2 regions of the Streptomyces sp. NPDC001406 genome follow, and region 1 is predicted to be linked to the other one. Evidence: riboswitches for the same ligand, from Rfam matches in the RefSeq annotation. Region 1 holds a riboswitch; the other holds the start of a gene.
What was found. A riboswitch is a leader RNA that binds a small molecule or an ion and turns the genes downstream of it on or off. The one in region 1 is predicted to bind S-adenosylmethionine.

Region 2: linked by a shared signal. The riboswitch ahead of ACFY1J_RS08080 (aminotransferase class V-fold PLP-dependent enzyme) and the one ahead of thrC (threonine synthase) in region 1 are both predicted to bind S-adenosylmethionine.

Annotation. Positions count from the first base shown of each region.
Region 1 is NZ_JBIAWG010000023.1:139,910-147,209, forward strand. It holds gene ACFY1J_RS40725 (ABC transporter substrate-binding protein) at 1-536, shown strand, start outside; gene ACFY1J_RS40730 (hypothetical protein) at 576-767, shown strand; gene ACFY1J_RS40735 (DUF3263 domain-containing protein) at 820-1,053, shown strand; gene otsB (trehalose-phosphatase) at 1,126-1,992, shown strand; gene ACFY1J_RS40745 (trehalose-6-phosphate synthase) at 2,112-3,536, opposite strand; gene ACFY1J_RS40750 (glucosyl-3-phosphoglycerate synthase) at 3,620-4,564, opposite strand; SAM riboswitch class I at 4,694-4,835, shown strand; gene thrC (threonine synthase) at 4,853-6,136, shown strand; gene ACFY1J_RS40760 (MoaD/ThiS family protein) at 6,311-6,586, shown strand; gene ACFY1J_RS40765 (cold-shock protein) at 7,018-7,224, shown strand.
Region 2 is NZ_JBIAWG010000003.1:156,927-164,226, reverse strand. It holds gene ACFY1J_RS08095 (rhomboid family intramembrane serine protease) at 21-782, shown strand; gene ACFY1J_RS08090 (Lrp/AsnC ligand binding domain-containing protein) at 824-1,105, shown strand; gene ACFY1J_RS08085 (PQQ-binding-like beta-propeller repeat protein) at 1,102-3,741, opposite strand; gene ACFY1J_RS08080 (aminotransferase class V-fold PLP-dependent enzyme) at 3,806-5,194, opposite strand; SAM riboswitch class IV at 5,356-5,472, opposite strand; gene trpD (anthranilate phosphoribosyltransferase) at 5,547-6,611, opposite strand; gene ACFY1J_RS08070 (cytochrome bc complex cytochrome b subunit) at 6,749-7,300, opposite strand, start outside.

The DNA of each region.
Region 1 (7,300 bases):
CGGTCGCACCGGGCAAGCTCAACCGGGCCGATGCCTTCGCGGCGTTCGCGGACGGTCAGGTCGGCATGCTCAACGGGCATCCCACGCTGATGAAGCAGGCCGCAAGCAAGGGCGTGAAGTTCGGCATGGTGCCGATGCCCGGGCGGACCGGGCAGTCCAGGTCCTCGATGGGCGTGGCCGACTGGATGATGGCCTTCAAGCAGAACGGCCACGCCGAGCAGGTCGGCGATTTCCTCGACTTCGTCTACAGCGAGAAGAACGTCCTCGGCTTCTCCCGCGAGTACGGCCTGCTGCCCGTCACCAGCGCCGCGTCGGACGCCATGTCCCAGTCCACCAGGGACGCGAACCTCCACCCCTTCCTCAACCAGCTCCCCACGTCCGCCCTCTACCCGGTCGGCAAGACCTCCTGGGCAGGAGTGAGCGCCGACATCAAGAAGACGATCGGCCAGGCCGTCACCCCCACAGGCAGCCCGGTGACAATCCTGAACCGCCTCCAGACGACAGCGACGACGGCGGACAGCCGCGACGCGGGTTGAGGGGTTGCCGCGGGCGGGGGGCCGCTGCCCTGTGTGGGCGTGGAGCGGGAGAGGCCGGGCCGTTTCGGCTTCTTCGTGTTTCACCCGGTCGGGGAGATCGCCCGGGCGGCGGCCGGCGCTGACATCGCGAAGAGCGTCGGCCGAGCCGTCACCCCGACGGGCAGCCCGGTGACCGTCCTGGACAGCCTGCAGACGACAGCGAGGACGGCGGACAGCCGCGACGCGGGTTGAGGGGCTGTAGCCGAGCCGGTCGTTGTCAGTGGGCCGGGCTACCGTTCCTCGTATGGAGCTGGACGAGCTGGGGGCGCGGGAGCGGGGGATTCTTGCGTTGGAGCGGCGGGGGTTTGCGGGGCCCGGGGCCAAGGAGCGGGCGATACGTGAGGAGCTGGGGCTCGCGCCCGTGCGCTACTACCAGCTGCTGAACGCCCTGCTGGACGACGAGCGGGCGCTGGCGCACGACCCGGTGACGGTGAACCGGCTGCGGCGTGTGCGGGAGGCGCGGCGCTCCGAGCGGTGAACACCGCGGCGCTTCCCTGTGCGCCCCCCTGAGCCATGGGTGCGCCCGCCCTCCGGTGGATAGGGTCGCCGTATGGGCATCCATACGACGGACTCCACCAACCCGATGGACCCGCTGCCGACCCCCGTGACCCAGGCCGGACGGGAAGGGCTCGACGCGCTGCTCGCACGGCCGCGCACCGCGCTGATCGGGCTCGACTTCGACGGCACACTCGCCCCGATCGTCGCCGACCCGGAACAGGCCCGGGCCCACCCCGACGCCGTACCCGCACTCTCCGAAATCGCCCCCAAGGTGGCCTCCGTCGCCGTGATCACCGGCCGCCCGGCCGGGGTCGCCGTGCGGCACGGCGGCTTCGCGGGCGTACCCGGCCTGGAGCACCTCGTCGTCCTCGGCCACTACGGCGCCGAGCGCTGGGAGGCCGTGAGCGGAACCATCAGCGCGCCGCCCCCGCACCCCGGCGTCGCCGCCGTCCGCGCCGAACTGCCCGGGTTCCTGGACCGGATCGGCGCCTGGCGGGGGACCTGGATCGAGGAGAAGGGACGGGCCGTCGCCGTCCACACCCGCCGCGCCGACGATCCGCAGGCCGCCTTCGAGGCCCTCCGCGAACCCCTCTCCGACCTCGCCACCCGGCACGGCCTGATCGTCGAGCCGGGCCGGCTGGTCCTCGAACTGCGCCCGCCCGGCATGGACAAGGGCGTCGCCCTCCTGGAGTACGTCCGTGACATCGGCGCCGAGTCCGTGGTGTACGCCGGCGACGACCTGGGCGACCTCCCCGCCTACGCCGCGGTCGACAAGCTCCGCTCCGACGGCGTCCCCGGCCTGCTGGTGTGCAGCGGCAGCTCGGAGGTGACGGAGCTGGCCGAACGGGCGGACCTGGTGGTGGACGGTCCCGAGGGGGTCGTACGACTGCTGAAGTCACTGGCGGCACACCTGGGCTGAGCGTCGAGCGGCTACTGCCGTGGGCAGTCGTTCCGCAGGGCGATGGGGTCCCCCAGTTCGAGCGAAGTCGAGAACTTGGGGGAGGGTGGGCACGGCCTGCAGTGCCGGACTACCTGCAATCAGGCGTTCAGTGCACCCAGCTGGTCCAGGAACCACTGAGCGGGGGGCAACGCGGTAGCCGCGGCAGCGAGCCGCTTCGTGCGCTCCGCCCGCTCCTCGGGGGGCATGGTCAGCGCCTGGTGCAGGGCGTCGGCCGTGCCCACGATGTCGTACGGGTTCACGACGATCGCGTCCTCGCCCAGCTCCTCGTACGCCCCGGCCTCCCGCGAGAGCACCAGCACGCACCCCTCGTCGGAGACGACCGGAATCTCCTTGGCGACCAGGTTCATACCGTCCCGGATGGGGTTCACCAGCGCCACGTCCGCCAGCCGGTACGCGGCCAGGGAGCGCGCGAAGTCGTCCTTGACATGCAGCACGACCGGGGTCCAACCCGGCGTGCTGTACCGGGAGTTGATGTCCTGCGCCAGGCGCTGGACCTCCGCCGTGTAGTCCCGGTACACGGCCAGGTCCTGCCGGGAGGGGTAGGCGAAGGCCACGTGCACGACCCGCTCGCGCCACTCGGGGTGGTCGTCCAGCAGCTGCCGGTACGCCAGCAGACCGCGCACGATGTTCTTCGACAGCTCGGTCCGGTCCACCCGGACGATCGCCCTGCGGCCCTCGCCGATCTCCGCCCGCAGCGCCTTCATCCGTTCGGCCACGTCCGGCTCGTGCGCCCGCTTGCGCAGGAAGTCCGCGTCCGCGCCGAGCCCGTGCACACCGATGCGCGTGCCGGACGGGATGCCGGGGCCGAGCACCGCATGGCAGCAGTCGGTGAACGCGTCCGCCCAGCGCCGGGTGAGGAAGGCCGCGCGGTCGGCGCCGAGGATGCCGCCGAGCAGTTCGGCCGCGATGTCGTCGGGCAGGAGACGGAAGTAGTCCGGCGGGGCCCAGGGCGTGTGCGAGAAATGGCCGATCCGCAGATCGGGGCGGAGCTGCCGGAGCATCCGGGGAGCCAGGGCGAGGTGGTAGTCCTGGATCAGCACCGCGGCGCCCTCGGCGGCCTCCTGCGCCAGCGCCTCGGCGAAGGCCCGGTTGTAGGCCTCGTACGACGCCCACTGGCGCCGGAACTCCGCGTCGAACACCGGCTCCAGCGGGGTCTGGTAGAGCATGTGGTGGACGAACCAGAGCACGGAGTTGGCGACGCCGTTGTACGCGTCGGAGAAAACCGTCGCGTCGATGTCCAGCATGCGCACCTGCTGGCCGCCGGTCGCGTCCACGGACAGCCGCCGGCCGCCGTGCGAGCGGCGCACCGCCTCCCGGTCCGCGTCGCTCAGCGCGGCGCACACCCACACCGCGTCCGTGTGCGGCCCGATGGCCGACAGCCCCGAGACCAGCCCGCCGCCACCCCGCTTGGCGTGCAGCGCACCCCCCTCGCGCACCTCGTACGAAACCGGGCCGCGATTGGACGCGACCAGCACTTCAGCAGCACCGTGCGTGGAAGCCATACGCCTCAACCTAGCCCGGCCCGGAAACGCTCAAACGTACGTTCCACCCTGCGAGGGGGCCGTATACAGCCGTTCTCCAGCGATCAGGCCACTCTGCGCGAGGCGTACTCCGCGATCTCCGCCATCGGCGGCCGCTCCTCCGTGTCCACCGAGTAGGTGCGCGGCTCGAAGCCGTCCTCGCCCCGCTCGAACTGGGTGAGGGAAGGACGGATGAGGTGGCCTCGGGCCAGCCTCAGCTGCGCCGTCCGGTAGATCGCCGCCGCCATCCGGCCCAGCGCCTGCCCGTCCTGGTGCCGGTGCTTGCGCACCCCCACGTCGACCTGCGCGAGGGCGTCCAGGCCCACCAGGTGCAGGGCGTCGACCAGCATGCCCAGCTCCACGCCGTAGCCGACGGGGAACGGGAGCTGTTCCAGCAGGGAGCGGCGGGCCGCGTACTCGCCGCCGAGCGGCTGCACGAAGCCGGCCAGCTGCGGCCAGTGCATGTTCAGCAGCGGGCGCGCCATCAGCTCGGTGACCCGGCCGCCCTGGCCCGTCGCCCCGCCCAGTGGGCGGTCGTACATCGCCTTGACCAGGTCGACTCCCGGGTCGGTCAGCAGCGGGCCGACGATCCCGGAGACGAAGTCGGAGGAGAACTCCCTCAGGTCGGCGTCGATGAAGCAGACGATGTCCCCGCTCGTGACCAGCAGGGAACGCCACAGGACCTCCCCCTTGCCGGGAACGGCCGGAATGCGCGGCAGGATGTCGTCGCGGTGGACGACCCTGGCGCCCGCGGCGGCGGCCACCGCGGAGGTGCGGTCGGTGGATCCGGAGTCGACGACGACGATCTCGTCGACGAGCGGGACCTGCTGCATGAGATCGTGGCGGATCACGGCGACGATGTCACCGACCGTCTCCTCCTCGTTGAGCGCGGGCAGCACCACGGACACCGACTGACCCGTCCGCTGCTTGGCGGCGAGGATCTTGTGGAGGGGGCGATCGGTCACGGACCAGGAGCGGGTGGCCAGCCAGCGCTCGACTTCTTCCAGCACAGTCAGCGGCTCCTCACGTTGTCTCGCGGTTCGGACGACTATCTCAACTGTCCTGGCCTTCGGTTACAGTCTTGAACAACGCCGATGACCATCGCATGTCGAGGGTCGTGGGCGTTTACAACCACATACAGCTCATCCAGAGGGGCAGAGGGACACGGCCCGATGAAGCCCCGGCAACCCTCCAGTCGGTTCTCGTTCTCCAGCGAGGCTCCCGGCTAGGGAAGGTGCCAAATCCGTCTCACGGCGAGATGCGTCGTGAGGAAGATGAGGAGAAAGGGCCTCGCCTCCATGGCTGTGCAGACAGTTGCAAGCACCAGCAATCCCACCGTAGACCTCGGCCCGGCCGCTGCCCTGAGCTGTCGCGAGTGCGGTCACCGGGTACCGCTCGGACCGGTGTTCGCCTGCGAGGAGTGTTTCGGCCCGCTTGAGATCGCGTACGACTTCTCGGCGTACGAAACCGAGGAACTCCGCAGGCGCATCGAGGCGGGCCCCGCGAACATCTGGCGCTACGCGCCGCTGCTGCCCGTCCCCGCGGACGTGGCCGACAAGCCGAACCTGAACCCGGGCTGGACCAAGCTCGTCAAGGCCGACAACCTGGCGCGCGAGCTCGGTGTGACCGGCGGGCTCTATGTGAAGGACGACTCCGGCAACCCGACGCACTCCTTCAAGGACCGCGTCGTCGCCCAGGCCCTGGAGGCCGCCCGCGCCTTCGGCTTCACCACCCTGTCCTGCTCCTCCACGGGCAACCTCGCCGGTGCCGTCGGCGCCGCGGCCGCCCGCGCCGGCCTCCGCTCCTGCGTGTTCATCCCGCACGACCTGGAGCAGGGCAAGGTCGTCATGGCCGCGATCTACGGCGGCAACCTCGTCGGCATCGAGGGCAACTACGACGACGTGAACCGCTTCTGCTCCGAGCTGATCGGCGACCCGGCCGGCGAGGGCTGGGGCTTCGTCAACGTCAACCTGCGGCCGTACTACGCGGAGGGCTCCAAGACCCTGGCGTACGAGATCTGCGAGCAGCTCGGCTGGCGGCTGCCCGACCAGATCGTGGTCCCCATCGCCTCCGGCTCCCAGCTCACCAAGGTCGACAAGGGTCTGCAGGAGCTGATCAAGCTCGGGCTGGTCGAGGACCGGCCCTACAAGATCTTCGGCGCCCAGGCCGAGGGCTGCTCGCCGGTGTCCGTGGCCTTCAAGGGCGGGCACGACGTGGTCCGCCCGCAGAAGCCGAACACCATCGCCAAGTCCCTGGCCATCGGCAACCCGGCCGACGGGCCGTACGTCCTCGACATCGCGCGCCGCACCGGCGGCGCGGTGGAGGATGTGACGGACGAGCAGGTCGTGGACGCCATCAAGCTGCTGGCGCGTACCGAGGGCATCTTCGCCGAGACGGCGGGCGGTGTGACGGTGGGCGTGACGCAGAAGCTCATCAAGGACGGCGTCCTCGACCCGGCCAAGACCACCGTCGTCCTCAACACGGGCGACGGCCTGAAGACGTTGGACGCGGTGGCCGGTACGGGGCTCACCGCGACCATTCGTCCCAACCTTGAGTCGTTCCGAGAGGCCGGCCTCGCTTGACCTCCTCCTCGGAGTCCCGAGGAGTCCGGCGGTCGCCCGTCGGGCTTCCTGCTTCACGGCCGACTGCCCCCGGGACGAACCCGAGCCGAGGTCTTACGTCAGCTCCACAGGCCGAAACCGCCGGCCCGGCGGCCGATACGCACGTAGTCACATCGTCACCGGAGGTCTAATCGCATGAGCGTGACCGTTCGCATCCCCACCATCCTGCGCACCTACACGGGCGGCCAGGCCGAGGTCCAGGCCGAGGGCGCGACCCTCGCCGAGGTCATCGAGAGCCTGGAGAAGAACCACACGGGGATCGCCGCCCGTGTCCTGGACGACCAGGGCAAGCTGCGCCGCTTCGTCAATGTGTACGTCAACGACGACGACGTCCGCTTCGAGCAGGGCCTGGAGACGGCGACCCCCGACGGCTCGGGTGTCTCCATCATTCCGGCCGTCGCCGGCGGCTGATCATTACCGTGGGTAACTGCAGTTACCGAGTGTTCATCTGATTGCCTCCTCCGTGAGAGAAGCGGAGGGGGCAATTCAGTGTGATTGAGCGCGGTACAGTTGGGGAACTCGCTCCCGATCTCCGGGTCGGAAGCCCTGGATTCATGCCGTAGGCCCGACAAGAAGTAGCCAAAGTGTGCGGGCTTTCTGCGGCTTTTATACCTTTTGCAGGGCCCGACTTGCCCTGAATTCAGGCGAATTCTCGCCACATTCCGGACCGGTCGCGTCCAGAATTCTCGTCCGATTGACCTGTTGCAGACGGCAGTTGGACAGATACATTCAGCCGCGGTCGACGCGTTCCGGCGCACGCCCCCAAGCCAATGGGGGGTGAGGTCTGACCCGGATCCGCGAGGTGTGGATCTGTGCAAGGGCCAGTAATAGGGGAGTTAGGCATGGCTCAGGGCACCGTCAAGTGGTTCAACGCGGAGAAGGGGTACGGCTTCATCGCGGTCGACGGTGGTGCGGATGTTTTCGTCCACTACAGCGCGATCCAGATGGACGGCTACCGCACCCTGGAAGAGGGACAGCGGGTCGACTTCGAGATCTCGCAGGGCCAGAAGGGCCCGCAGGCGGACATGGTCCGGCTGGCGACCAGCTGAAGCACGCGTCGACTGACACCGACGTTCTGTTCATCTTCGAAGGGCCCGTACCTCCCGGGGTACGGGCCCTTCGGTC
Region 2 (7,300 bases), on a different contig from region 1:
TTACGTCATGCTCTGTGTCCATGATCAGCAACTGGAGCGCGGTGGCCGCGAGGACCTTCAGGGCGGTTCGGGGCACGCCGGCGCCGATGACGTACACCTTCATCGCCCTGTGCTGCCTGATCTTCGTGATGGGTCCGGCGTCCGGGCTCAATCCGGCGTACGGCACGGGGGACGCGCTGCTCGCCGTGCAGCGGGCGTACTTCCGGCACTGGGGGGTCATCCCCGCGAAGCTGTTCGAGCAGCCGGCACAGGAGGCCCTCACTCCCGCCACGGCCCTCTTCGTGCACGGCAGCTGGGTGCATCTGCTCGGCAACATGCTCTTCCTCTTCGTCTTCGGGGCGATGACCGAGGAGCGGATGGGCCGCGTGCAGTTCACCCTGTTCTACGTCGGCTGCGGCTATCTCGCGCTGATCGGCTACGCGGCCGCCAACGCCTCGTCCCAGCAGTCGCTGGTGGGCGCGTCCGGGGCGATCTCGGCGGTACTCGGAGCGTTCCTGTACCTGTTCCCCGATGCCCGTGTCACCAGTCTCCTCCCCTTCCTGCTCTTCCTCCCACTGCGCTTCCCGGCCTGGGTGGTCCTGCCCTTCTGGGCGGCCATCCAGTGGTTGGCGGCGGGCCGCGCCTCCCAGGGCCCGGGGGTGGCCTATCTGGCCCATCTGGTGGGCTTCTCGCTGGGCTTCGTCTTCGCGTGGGTGCGGTTCGGGCGGACGACTGCCGTGTCTTCCCGGGGGGCGACCCCCGGACCCCCGGCAGAACGCCCGAGCCGGCTGGACCGCGAGTAGGGTGAGATCCCCAGCGAGGCCCCCGAGGGAGAGAAACAGCCGTGATCACCGCGATCGTCCTCATCAAGACCAGCGTGGACCGGATCCCCGAGATCGCGGAGCAGATCGCTTCGCTGGACTCGGTGAGCGAGGTCTTCTCCGTCACCGGTACGTACGACCTGATCGCGATGGTGCGGGTCAAGGAGCACGAGGAGCTGGCGGAGGTCATCCCGGGCCGGATCAGCAAGATCCCCGGGGTGGAGGGAACGGACACGCACGTGGCCTTCCGCACGTACTCGCAGCACGATCTCGAGGCGGCGTTCTCGATCGGGCTGGACAACTAGCCCGCTCGGTCGGGACGACTGACCCCGCTCGGTCGGGACGGCTGGACGGTCACGTCGACCGCCGCGATCCCGGTGCCCGAGGGGACGTAGAGGCGGCCGGCGCGGACGACCGGGGTGTGCTGGTCGTCGCCCTGACTCCGGCCGATGTCCGCGCTCCAGCGTGGCCTGCCGTCGACCAGTGCCAGGGTCTGGACGCGGTTGTCGACGCGGGCGTACACGGTGTCGCCGGACACCACCGCGCCGGGAAGCGAAGAGGTGCCGTCGCCGACTTGGCGCGTCCACGCCTTGGTGCCGTCGGCGGCCCGCAGCGCGTAGACGCCGCCGTTCTCGGTGGCGACGGCGAGGGACCGGTTGCCGGGGACCGGGGCCGTCGGGCCGCTGTCCGGATTGCGCCACAGCCGCCTGCCGTCCGTGCTCCGGAAGCCCTGCAGGCCGGGGGCGGAGTCGGCCAGCAGCGTCGTGCCGGCCAGCACCGACACGCTCACGTCGGCCCCTCCCGGCACCGACCACTTCCGGGAGCCGTCCGTGGCGTCCAGCGCCAGCAGCCGGTCTCCGTAGCTGCCGGTGTAGACCACGCCGCCCGCGACCAGCGGGATGCCGGTGGGGCCGGCGGGGGTCGTCACGAGCCAGCGCTCGCTGCCGTCGGGGGCGACGCAGCGCAGGCCGCCGGCGTCGGTGCTGCCCATGACGACGAGGACGTGGTCGCCGAGCAGGACCGGGATGCCGTAACCATGGTCGCCGAGGGTCTGCTGCCACTTCGGGGTGCCGTCGAGGGTCACGGCGCGCAGGCGGCGCAGGTTGCGGTCGTGGTCCCAGGTCACGCAGTAGACGCCGGCCGCGGTGACCACAGGGGTCGAGACGTCGTCACCGAGCTTGATCTTCCAGCGGCGGCTTCCCGTGCGCGAGACGGCGTGCAGGGTGCCGCTGGAGGTGCCTATGTAGACGGCGGAGCCGTCCGGGGAGAGGGCGACGCAGGGGCCGTCCAGCCCGCCGAGGCCACCGACGTCGTACTGCCACCGCAGCACGGCGGGCCCGCCGGTACGGTCCCTGCCGGGTCGGGGCGCCCCCACGGACGTGCCTCCCCCCTCGCCCTCACTCCCCGCCCCCCGCTGCCAGAGCCACCCTCCGACCCCGGCCCCCGCGGCAACGACGGCCCCACCGGCCAAGGCCTTCAGCAACCGCCGCCGCCCGGGAACCACCACACCCGCTGGGGTGACGGGGCTCGCGTAGGTATCGGACACGGGGGCTTCGGCCACGGGCGGAGCAACGGCAGCGCTCACGGACGCGGGGGCATCGGTCCCGGATGCAACTGCTTCAGCTGCTTCGGCTGCAACTGCTTCGGCCTCGGGCACGGCAGCGTCGATCACAGACGCGTCCGATTCGGCCACAGCCGCGTAGGCATCCGCCACCGGTGCGGCGCCGTCGGTCGCGGACGCGGCGATGTCGGCGACGGGCAGGACATTTCCGGTCGCAGACTGGTCGGCATCAGTCACGGACGCGGGGCCGGACACGACAGTGTGCGACGCAGACGCGTCGACATCGGTCGCAGGCGTGGCAACGCCGGACGCGGAAACTCTGCCGTCAGGCTCGGGAGCGACCATGTGGGCCCCCGGCGCACCGCCGTCGATCAAGGACGCGGCATTATCCGTGCCGGGCACGGCAGCCCCCGGCGCCAACGCGCCAGTCGGCGGTGTGGGGGTGTGCGGGGCCGCGTACTCCACGCCGGTCGCGTGGGCCGCCGGGATCCAGTGGGGTGTGGCGTGGGGTGGTGTGGGGTCGGGGGTGCCCGCGTACCAGCCCGGACGGATGCCGGTGCGCAGTGAGGCCGGGGTGTGGCCGGTGGACGTCAGGAGGTCCGCGGGGGTCGGGCGCTCCAGTGGGTCCTCTCGCAGGCAGGCCGCCACCAGCGGGCGCAGGTCGTCCGGCACCCCGGACAGGTCGAAGTCGCGGGTCAGGATGCGCAGCAGGATCACCGAGTCCTGGCCCTCGCCGAACGGCTCGCGTCCGGCCGCCGCGTAGGCCAGGACCGCGCCCAGGGAGAAGACGTCGCTCGGCGGTCCCACCTGGCCGCCGTTGCGGATCTGCTCGGGCGAGACATAGCCGACCGAGCCCACCACCGCGCCGGTGCGGGTCAGCGCCGTGGCCTCCAGGGCCCGTACGATCCCGAAGTCGATGACCCGGGGGCCGTCCGCGCCCAGCAGGATGTTGGAGGGCTTCAGGTCGCGGTGGACCATCCCCTTGGCGTGGATGGCGGCGAGCGCCTCCCCGAGGGCCCCCGCCAGGACCCGTACCGCCGACCGGGGCAGCGCGCCGCCGTCCAGCACCGCGTCCCGCAGATTCGGGCCCTCCACGAACTCCGTTGCCATCCAGGGCCGTTCCGCCCCGGTGTCGGCGTCCACCACCCGCGCGGTGTACGTGCCCGCCCCGCCGACGGTCTGCGCGGCCCGCACCTCATGACGGAACCGGGCCCGGAAGGTGCGGTCCTCGGCGTGCTCGGCGCGCACCACCTTCACCGCGAGCCGGAGTCCGGTGCGCGACTCGGCGAGATACACCTCGCCCATCCCGCCCGCGCCGAGCCTGCCCAGGACCTCGTACGGCCCGATCCGCCGCGGATCCGCCGCGCGCAGCGCGTCCACCCCGTGCTCCCCCGTCAAGAGTCCGGCTGACAGGGGGAGCGTATACCGCGGTGACGTACGGCGATCAGACGGCCGGCACGCAGCGCCCGTCCTCGGTGCGGTACTGCCACTTGGCGCCGTCCCGGACCAGTTCCTTCACGGCGTTCACGAACCGGTCGACGTGCTCGTCCGGCGTGCCCGCGCCGAAGCTGACGCGGACGGCGTTGAGGGACTTCTCGCCGGGCGCGGCCTCCGGAGCGCCGCACTTGCCCTGGGTCTGCGGGTCGCTGCCCAGCAGGGTGCGGACGAGCGGGTGCGCGCAGAACAGGCCGTCGCGGACCCCGATGCCGTACTCGGCGGAGAGCGCGGCGGCGAAGTGCGAGCTGTTCCAGCCCTCGACGACGAAGGAGATCACACCGACGCGCGGGGCGTCGTCGCCGAAGAGGGAGAGGACACGGACCTGCGGGACCTCGGCCAGGCCCTGCCTGACCTTGCGGATCAGATACTCCTCGCGGGCCACCAGGGTGTCGAAGCCGGCCTCGGTCAGGGCCTTGCAGGCGGAGGCGATGGAGTAGACGCCGATGACGTTCGGGGAGCCGGCCTCGTGGCGGGCGGCGGTCTCGTGCCACTCCACGGCCACTCCCCCGTCCGCACGGCGGCTGACTCCGCGGCTGGCGCCGCCGCCCGCCAGGTACGGCTCGGCCGCGCGCAGCCAGTCGGCGCGGCCGGCCAGCACACCGGAGCCGAAGGGGGCGTACAGCTTGTGACCGGAGAAGGCGACCCAGTCGACGTCCAGGTCCTGGACCGACACCGGGTGGTGGGGGGCCAGCTGGGCGGCGTCCAGGACGATCCGGGCACCGTGCGCGTGGGCGGCGGCGGCCAGTTCGCGGACCGGCCACAGCTCGCCGGTGACGTTGGAGGCGCCCGTGACGCAGACGAGGGCCGGGCCGTGGCCCCCTTCAATGGACACAGTGCGGTCGGCGAGGGCCCGCTCCAGGGTCGCGACCGCCTGCTGCGCGCTGCGCGGGGCGTCGAGGTAGCTGACCCGGGCGTCCTTCCAGGGCAGCAGCGAGGCGTGGTGCTCGGTCTCGAAGACGAAGACCTGGCAGTCGGCGGGGAGCGCGGCGGCGAGCAGGTTGAGGGAGTCGGTGGTGGACCGGGTGAAGATCACCTGGTCGGCGTCGCGGCAGTCGAGGAACTCGGCGACGGTCCTGCGGGCGTTCTCGAAGAGGTCGGTGGAGAGCTGGGAGAGGTAGCCGGCACCCCGGTGGACGCTGCCGTAGTAGGGGGCGTAGGCCGCCACGTCGTCCCAGACGCGCTGGAGGGCGGGGGCGCTGGCCGCGTAGTCGAGCGCGGCGTAGGTGACTTCGCCGCCCGTGACGAGCGGGACGGTGACGTCCTCGCCCAGAACGGGCAGCGGCCCCGGAATGTCACAGTAAACGGTCTGGACGGCGGCAGCGGTGGAGACGGACATGGTGAACTCCCGTGAGAAGCAAGACGGAACCACCACGCGAGCGCGCACGGCTCAAGCGTGGGAATGGTGAAAGGGGTACGCGGAGGCGGGGCTCTACGCCCTATCGCATTCGCTTGCTCACAGAAGGCTCCCTCGACGACCAGGACCCCTGGTGTACGAGGGGTCCGCGCTTGCCGTAGACCTCGCTGCCTACGACCTGGTCCTCACCCGGGGCACCCCGCCACGGACGGAGGGTTGCCGGACAGTCGGCCGGGGCCTCATGACTGTCACTCATGACCTGAACAGGAAAGTACGTGAAGTGATCGCGGTCCCGCAACCCGTGTCCGGATCGCGGGACCGCCGACCGCTCATGTCATGCGTTGCTGGCGGCCACCCACCGCTCCAGCACCCGCTTGGCCGATCCCGAGTCGATCGACTCCGCGGCCTTGGCCATCTGGGCGCCGAGCTGCTCGGCGAGGGTGCCGGGGCCCGGGTCGAGGGCCACCAGGGCGGCCGCCGAGTTCAGCAGCACCGCGTCCCGTACGGGCCCCTTCTCACCGTCCAGCAGCCGCCGGGCGACCTCCGCGTTGTACGACGGGTCTCCGCCCCGCAGCGCCTCCACCGGCACCAGTTCGAGGCCGACGTCCCGCGGGTCGAAGCTCTCCTCGGTGACCTTGCCGTCCCGGACGACCCAGACGCGGGAGGTGGACGTCGTGGTCAGCTCGTCGAGCCCGTCGTCGCCGCGGAACACCAGGGAGGAGTTGCCGCGCTCGGCCAGGACGCCCGCGATCATCGGCGCCAGCCGGGGGTCCGCGACGCCGACCGCCTGGGACCTGACCTTGGCCGGGTTGGTCAGCGGGCCGAGGGCGTTGAAGACCGTACGGATGCCCAACTGGCCGCGGGCCGCGGCGACATGGCGCAGCGCCGGGTGGAACTTCACGGCGAAGCAGAAGGTGATGCCCGCCTCCTCCGCGACCTCGGCGACGCGCTGGGGCGTCAGATCGAGGTTCACGCCGAGCTTCTCCAGGACGTCGGAGGAGCCGGACGCCGACGAGGCGGCCCGGTTGCCGTGCTTGACGACCTTGGCGCCGGTGCCGGCCACCACCAGCGCCGACATCGTGGAGATGTTCACCGTCTTCGCGCCGTCGCCGCCCGTGCCGACGATGTCGACCGTGCGGCCGGACACCTCGATCACCTTGGCGTGCTCGTACATCGCCCGGACGACACCCGTGATCTCCTCGACGGTCTCGCCCTTGGCCCGCAGTGCCACCACGAAGCCGGCGATCTGCGCGTCGGTCGCCTCGCCGCGCATGATCCGGTCCATCGCCCAGGCCGTCGCGTCGGCGCTCTGGTCACGACCGTCCAGCAGGGCGTTCAGTACCTCGGGCCAGGAACGGCCCGCCGCGGTGTCGCCTCCAGCGGGGGTCACAGCGCTCATAAGCCGCTCCTGGGTGAGGTCCCGGATTCCGGGACGCGAATCTCAACAAGGTCCACCCTATCCAGCCGCCGGGCATGGCGAAGGGCCCCGTCCGAACACCGGACGGGGCCCCTGCCGTGGCGTGGCGTGCGCAGCGATCAGTGGTGGCCGTGGCCGCTCGTGATCTCCTTGTACTCCTCGACGGTGGCCTTCGGGATCTGGGACTCCTCGCCGTAGAGCGCGTCGCTGAGCTTGGCGCGCAGCTTCTGCGAGCCCGGCACCTTGCGCTCGACACCGTTCTCGTCGACCGTCGGGCCGATCTCGGCCGGCGCGTACTGCTCGTGCGCCGTGAGGGTGTGCAGCTGCTCCTGGCTGAGCGGCTCGTGGATCTCGATGAACTCACCGTGCGGCAGGCGCTTGATGATGCCGGTCTCGCGACCGTGCAGCACCTTCTCCCGGTCCCGGCGCTGCAGGCCGAGGCAGATCCGCTTGGTGAGGAGGAACGCCAGGACCGGTCCGACGAAGACGAAGATCCGGACGAACCAGGTGACCGCGTTGATCGACAGGTTGAAGTGCGTGGCCCACAGGTCGTTGCCACCGCCGACCAGCAGCGTCAGGTACACCGTCATCCAGGCGACACCGAGCGCGGTGCGCGTCGGGGCGTTGCGCGGGCGGTCCAGGATGTGGTGCTCGCGCTTGTCCCCGGTGAC